2 regions of the Streptomyces sp. NPDC006544 genome follow, and region 2 is predicted to be linked to the other one. Evidence: riboswitches for the same ligand, from Rfam matches in the RefSeq annotation. Region 2 holds a riboswitch; the other holds the start of a gene.
The links. Region 2 has a riboswitch for cobalamin ahead of ABZY44_RS00020 (energy-coupling factor ABC transporter permease). Riboswitches for the same ligand answer to the same signal wherever they lie in the genome.
Positions count from the first base shown of each region.

Region 1: it holds a riboswitch for cobalamin, as region 2 does, so the genes downstream of both, ABZY44_RS06920 (ABC transporter substrate-binding protein) here and ABZY44_RS00020 (energy-coupling factor ABC transporter permease) in region 2, are expected to answer to the same signal.

Region 1 is NZ_JBEXOV010000009.1:66,664-70,114, reverse strand. Features, by position in the region: gene ABZY44_RS06930 (GNAT family N-acetyltransferase) at 177-629, shown strand; gene ABZY44_RS06925 (hypothetical protein) at 655-1,506, opposite strand; cobalamin riboswitch at 1,724-1,863, shown strand; gene ABZY44_RS06920 (ABC transporter substrate-binding protein) at 1,899-2,891, shown strand; gene ABZY44_RS06915 (iron ABC transporter permease) at 2,888-3,451, shown strand, end outside.
Region 2 is NZ_JBEXOV010000001.1:1,803-5,253, forward strand. Features, by position in the region: gene ABZY44_RS00010 (SsgA family sporulation/cell division regulator) at 1-158, shown strand, start outside; gene ABZY44_RS00015 (flavodoxin family protein) at 243-974, opposite strand; cobalamin riboswitch at 1,229-1,425, shown strand; gene ABZY44_RS00020 (energy-coupling factor ABC transporter permease) at 1,454-2,212, shown strand; gene ABZY44_RS00025 (energy-coupling factor ABC transporter substrate-binding protein) at 2,218-2,553, shown strand; gene cbiQ (cobalt ECF transporter T component CbiQ) at 2,557-3,306, shown strand; gene ABZY44_RS00035 (ATP-binding cassette domain-containing protein) at 3,330-3,451, shown strand, end outside.

The DNA.
Region 1 (3,451 bases), on a different contig from region 2:
TCGGTGGTCCCGGCAGCGGCGGTGTCCGCCAGACGGCCCGGCCTGCCCAGGCCTGCATTGATCACCTACCGTCCGGGGGAGGCGACGGTTAGGGTTCCCGAGGCACGGACGGTGTCGGAGGTGGGTACGGGCGCTGCGCGGGGTGTTGGCGCTGCCCTTTGGCGAGAGGGGCAGCAGTGCGGATCGAGCAGGCGACCGAGCGGGACGTGGACATCATCTCCGTGGTGCTCGGAGAGATAGCGGCCTATTACGGCGGGAAGCCGACTCCCGGCGACCCCGGACAGATCCGGCGCGCCCTGTTCGGCGACCGGCCGGCCGCGACGGTCCTCCTGGCCCGCGATGACGACGGCGTCCTGGGCTTCGCCTCGTACACCTTCCTGTGGCCGGCGTCCGGCGCCGGGACCTCCCTGTTCCTCAAGGAGCTCTACGTCCGGGAGTCCGCCCGTCGCCGTGGCGTGGCCGGAGCGCTCATGGCGGGCCTCAAGAACGAGGCGGTCGCGGCCGGTTGCTCGCGGGTCGAGTGGACGGCCGACACCGACAACCCGCCGGCTCTCGGGTTCTACGAGGCGCTGGGTGCGGTGCCCCACGACGGAAAGGTCTTCTACCGGGTCGCGCTCCAGGGGCGTTGATCACGGCCATCACGGCATCACGGCATCACGCAGGCCCAGGCCCAGGTGCTGGTGTCGGCGCTGGTGTCTGTGGGGGAGCCGGGGCCGGGTCCGGGGGGCGGACCGGGCGGGTGACGAAGAGCCAGATGGACAGGCCGAGGGCGGCGAGGAACCCGACGAGCAGGGCGGCGACGACGGCACCGACGGGCACGGAGCAGCCCGTGCCGGTGATGCCCATGGTGGTCACGACGCTCAGCAGGCACACGGTCACGATCGACAGTCCGCTCACCGCGATCGTCCGGGTGACCCCGCCACCGGTCACGCGGATCCTGTCCAGACGGGGACGGCCGTACGCCGCGTAGCCCAGGACGGAAGCGGCGAGCACCAAGGACAGCAGCAGGACGATGAGGGCGCCCAGCCAGCCGGGGGCCTTCCCGTCGTTGTACGCCTTGCCGTAGGCGTACGCGCCGTTCGACAGGAGCGCGAAGATCGGCAGGGGCGCGCACTGCCCGAGGAGGCGCCGCGCGTAGTGGACGGGGTCGTAGGGCAGGACGCCCTCGACGAGCAGGACGGTGGCCAGGACGAGCAGTGCCGCGGCGACGGCGAAACCGACGCCGGCCACGACGTGCTCGAACAGCGCCCGGCCGTGGTTGTCCCCATCGGCCGCGACGGCGCAGTAGGTGAGCGAGCTGAAGATCAGCCCGAGCAGGGCCGCGAGGAGCGCGGGAAGGGCTTGGTCGAGCGCCTCTTGCCGTCGGCCCGTCGGCACGCCCTCGCCGAGATAGTGGGAAATGACGATGAAGACCGCCGTGAGCGCGAATCCAGCGAGCACGCCGGAGAGTTGCGAGTAGAGCTCGGCGACCGACTGCACATCGAGGGCCGGGGGGTTGCACGCCATCGGCTGCTCCGGGATAGGCGACGTGACGCATCCTACGCCCGGGGAAGCCCCGTGCCGAGAGGTTCGAGGGCGGCCCCGGCGCGAGCAGTTGGACGTATCGGCCTGATGAAGCCGCCTTTGTGGTAACGGAGTTGCACTCGCATCACGAATGAAGGCCCACGGGCCGGCGGCGGCCAGCAGAACGGGTACGCGACTTCCCGGCCGGTGATGATCGTCCGTCTGGCAGACTGGGATGAGCTCTTCAGGCGGTGCAGGACAGGAAACCGGTGCGAATCCGGTGCGGTCCCGCCACTGTGACCGGACCTCCCCCGCGGGGGATCCGGGAGTCAGACACTGACGCACCGCCTTTTCCGTTCGACCAGGGGACGCGGATCCCCCGGAGAGGCTTCGTCATGTCGTCGTACCCCCGCGCCCTCCTGCGCGCGCTCGTGCCCGTCTCGTTCCTGATGTCCGTGACCGCCTGCGGAGGATCGCCCGGAGCGGAGGACGCGGCGGCCGGGGCGCCCGCCGCACCCGGGTATCCGTACACCGTCACCAACTGCGGTGTCAGCAGCACCTACCAGGCGCCGCCGCGGCGCGCGGTGGCGATGAACCAGCACGCCACCGAGCTCCTCCTCGCCCTCGGGCTCGAGGAGAAGATGGCCGGGACCGCCTACCTCGACGACGCCGTACTGCCCGACTACCGGCCCGCGTACGACAAGATCAAGGTGCTGGCGAAGGAATATCCCTCCAAGGAAGTCCTCCTCGGCGCCAACCCCGATTTCGTGTACGGGGGTTACTCCAGCGCCTTCGACAAGGCGCAGGGCCGGGACCGCCAGGTGCTCGCCGAGAGCGGGATCAACTCACGCCTCAGCGTGGAGTACTGCACCGAAGGGCCCGTCGGGCTGGACCAGCTCAAGACCGAGATCACCGAGGTGGCCCGGACCTTCGGAGTGCCCGAGCGCGGCGAGGAGCTCATCGCGCAGGAGCAGCGCCGCATCGACGCCGTCACCGGACGGGTGAAGGACAAGGCCAGGCCGACGGTCTTCGCCTACGACTCCGGCGATGCCTCCGCCTTCACCTCGGGAGGAAACGGCATCGGCAACGAGATCGTCTCGCTGGCGGGCGGGACGAACGTGTTCGCCGACCTCCAGGACACCTTCGGTGACGTGTCGTGGGAAAAGGTCATCGAGCGGAAGCCCGAGGTCGTCCTCATCTACGACTACGGCGGCACCACCGTCGAAGCGAAGAAGCAGCGCCTGCTGAACGACCCGGCGCTCGCGCAGGTTCCCGCCGTCAAGAACCGGCGGTTCGTCGTGCTCCCGCTGTCCTCCGCCGTACTCGGCGTGCGCGTGGCCGGCGCCGTCGAATCCCTGGGTGCCCAGCTGCACCCCGACGCCGCGTGAGGCGCCGGCTCGCCCGCGCGCTCACCCGTACGCCGGTCGTCCTGGCCGTGCTCGCCGCCGCACTGGTGGTGTCGGCCGTGGCCGGGCTGGCCCTGGGGCCGGTCCGGATCCCCCCGGGCCAGGTGCTCGACATCGTGCTCGGCGGACCGGGCGCGGGCCAGGGGCCAGGACCGGGGGCGGGACCGGGACCGGGCCGAGGAGCTTACGCGGCCATCGTGTGGGACGTCCGGATGCCGCGCGTGCTGCTCGGGGCCGTCGTCGGCGCCGGGCTCGCCGTCTCCGGCACCGTGCTGCAGGCACTCGTCCGCAACCCGCTCGCCGACCCCTTCCTGCTCGGAGCCTCCTCCGGGGCCTCGGCCGGCGCGGTGCTGGTGATCGTCTTCGGCGCCGGGGTCCTCGGATTCGCGGGCGGGGCCGCCCTGCCGCTCGCCGCCTTCGCCGGGTCGACGGGCGCGCTCGTCGCCGTCCACGCGATGGCCCGGCGCGGTGGGGCGATGACCACGGGCCGGCTGATCCTCGCCGGAGTCGCCGTCCAGTACGTCCTCTCCGCCCTGACGAGC
Region 2 (3,451 bases):
TCCTCGCCTTCAGCAACGGTCGGCAGAGCTGTGTCGTGTCCGCGCGCGCGAAGGACGTACGGGAGCTGTGCCGCCGGATGACCCTGATGGTGCCGCGCGGCCAGGAGCAGCGGCACTACGACCTCGACGCCGAGCTGAGCACCCTCCTGCCCCGCTGAGCCCGCCCGCCCCACCGGGTCCGGGGGCCGGCGTCGTCCCGGACCGGCCCCCGGACGCGCGGCCGGGGGGCCGGGGGCCGGGGCTCAGCGGTGCTCGGGGTTCGGGAAGTCGAAGCGGCAGCCCGCGTCCCACTGGGAGCGCTGGTTTCCGTGCGACGGCATCCCGCCGTTCCGCTTCAGCAGGGCGGCGAGGTGCATGAGGTTCCAGCTCATGAAGGCCGTGTTGCGGTTGGTGAAGTCGTTCTCGGGGCCGCCGGATCCCGGGTCGAGGTACGAGGGTCCCGGGCCGGCCTCGCCGATCCAGCCGGCGTCGGCCTGCGGCGGGATCGCGTAGCCCAGGTGCTGGAGGCTGTAGAGGATGTTCATGGCGCAGTGTTTGACGCCGTCCTCGTTGCCGGTGATCAGCGCCCCGCCGACGCGCCCGTAGTAGGCGTACTGGCCGTGCTCGTTCAGGATCGAGGAGCAGGCGTACAGCCGCTCGATGACCTGCTTCATCACCGAGCTGTTGTCCCCGAGCCAGATCGGTCCGCACAGCACGAGGATGTCGGCGTCCATGATCTGGCTGTAGAGCACCGGCCACTGGTCGCTCTCCCAGCCGTGGTCGGTCATATCGGGCCAGACGCCCGTGGCGATGTCGTGGTCGACGGCGCGGACGAGCGAGGTCCGGACACCCGCCGCCTCCATCACGGTGCGGCTCTTGTCGATCAGGCCCTCGGTGTTGCTGGGCTCCGGCGATCGCTTCAGCGTGCAGTTGACGTAGACGGCGGTCAGGTCGGAGTAGTCGAAGCGCTTCGCGGTATCGGTGTCTGCGGCCACGCGTCCAGCCTCGGCCCCGCCGGGCACCACCGCCACCGGGCATCGCCCGAACGGGGCCCGCCCGCTCGTCGTACGGAACATCGCGGGTCGGTGGAGCGCCCCTCCCCGGCGCGAAAGGGAAGGCGGAACTCCAGGGTCCCGTGAGGACATTGGGGCAGAGGGGCACTCCCGCGGGTACGAAGGGTGAGCACCAAGCGGAATGCGGTGGCCGATCGGTACCCTTGGGGCGGGTTGTTACCGGTCCGTGCGGCCGACTAGGGTCAGCGGGCCTTGGTGTTCGGGAAACCGGTGGGAAACCGGTGCGGCCCTCGCCACTGTGATCGGGAAGTCCGGCTCCACTCCTGCGGGAAAGCCACTGGGCTGCGCGGGAGTTTCCGTGCTGCCCGGGAAGGCGGGGCCGGGACATCAGCACCCGTGAGCCAGGAGACCGGCCAGGGTGCGTTGTCCATCCACGAGGTGCTGGAGAGGTCTCCCCACTCATGCATATAGCCGAGGGGTTCCTGCCCCCTTTGCACGCGGTCGCCTGGGGCGCCGCGTCCGCTCCCTTCGTCGTCCACGGCGTCCGCTCGCTCACCCGCGAGGTGAAGGCCAACCCCGAGAGCACGCTGCTCCTCGGCGCGGCCGGAGCCTTCACCTTCGTCCTGTCCGCCCTGAAGATCCCCTCGGTGACGGGCAGTTGCTCGCATCCCACCGGCACGGGGCTCGGGGCGATCCTGTTCCGGCCGCCGATCATGACGGTGCTCGGCACGATCACCCTGCTCTTCCAGGCCCTGCTGCTGGCACACGGCGGGCTCACCACCCTCGGCGCCAACGTCTTCTCGATGGCCGTCGCCGGTCCGTGGGCGGGCTACGCCGTCTACCGGCTGCTGCGCGGGTTCGCCCTGCCCCTGATGGTCACCGTCTTCTTCGGTGCCTTCGTCGCCGACCTGGTCACCTACTGCGTCACCAGCGTCCAGCTCGCGCTCGCCTTCCCGGACCCGGCCACCGGGTTCCCGGGCTCGCTCGCCAAGTTCGGAGGGATCTTCGCGGTCACGCAGATCCCGCTGGCCGTGAGCGAGGGCCTGCTGACCGTCCTCGTGATGCGGCTGCTGTTGCAGGCGAGCGCGTCGGACCTCGTCCGGCTCGGCGTCTCGAAGCCGGCGCCCGCCCGCACCGCGGAGCAGACCGACGAGAAGCCCGACGAGAAGCCCGATGCGAAGACCGAAGCGAAGACCGAAGGGGAGGCGGCGGTCCGATGAGCGGCCTGTCCAGGAACACGAAGATCAACGGCTTGTTGCTGCTCATGGTGGCGGCGCTCGCCGTCATCCCCCTCGCACTCGGCCTCGGCGAGGGCAAGGAGGAGCCCTTCGCGGGCGCCGACGCGCAGGCGGAGGCGGCCATCACCGAGCTCGAGCCGGATTACGAGCCGTGGTTCTCGCCGCTGTACGAACCCCCCTCCGGGGAGGTGGAGTCGGCGCTGTTCGCCCTGCAGGCGGCGTTGGGCGCGGGTGTGCTGGCGTACTACTTCGGCGTCCGCAGGGGCCGCCGCCAGGGCGCGGCCGCCGCCGCGGCTCCCGCACCCGCCTCCTCGGAGGCGTAGGCGGTGCTGCCGATCGACGTGGCTGCCCACGGCAGCCGCTGGCGCGGCCGCCACCCGCTGGAGAAGGCATTGCTCGGGGTCGGGCTGACGGTGACCGCCGTGTGCCTGCCGCCCTGGCCGGGCGGCCCGCTGGTGGCCGCCGCGACCCTCGCCGTACTGCTCGGCCCGGCGGGGGTGGCCGGGCGGCAGTTGTGGCGGGCGTTCCGGATCCCGCTCGGCTTCTGCTTCACCGGAGCGCTGCCGCTGCTGTTCGCGGTCGGCGGTCCCACCGGACCGCTCGCCCTGGCCCCCGACGGCCCCCGGCACGCCGCCGAACTGCTCCTGCGCACCTCGGCGGCCTCGCTCGGGCTGCTGCTGTTCGCCTTCACCACCCCGGTCTCCGACGTGCTCCCCCGGCTGGTCCGGGCCGGGGTGCCGGCACCGGTCGTGGACGTGGCCCTGGTCATGTACCGGATCGGGTTCCTGCTCCTCGACTCCGTCGCGCAGGTCCGCCGGGCCCAGGCGGCCCGCCTCGGGCACACCGGCCGGGCGGCGGTGTGGCGTTCCCTGGCCGGTCTGGCCGCGACCTCGTTCGTACGGGCCTTCGACCGCGCGGCCAAGCTCCAGGCGGGGCTGGCCGGGCGGGGCTACGACGGCGCGCTGCGGGTCCTCGTACCGGAGTCGGCCCTGTCCTGGCGGTTCCTGGCGGGCACGGCCGGTCTGCTGGCCACGTTGACCACCCTGACCCTCACCCTGAAGGGGCTGTACCTGTGAACGCGTCGGACCCGTTGAACCCGATCGAGCCGCTCGGCCCGCCTGCGAACCCGCCTGCGGACCCGTTGGTGGAACTGGCCGGTGCGGGCTACGCCTACGAGGACGGCCCCGCGGTGCTCACCGGCGTCGACTTCGCCATCGCGCA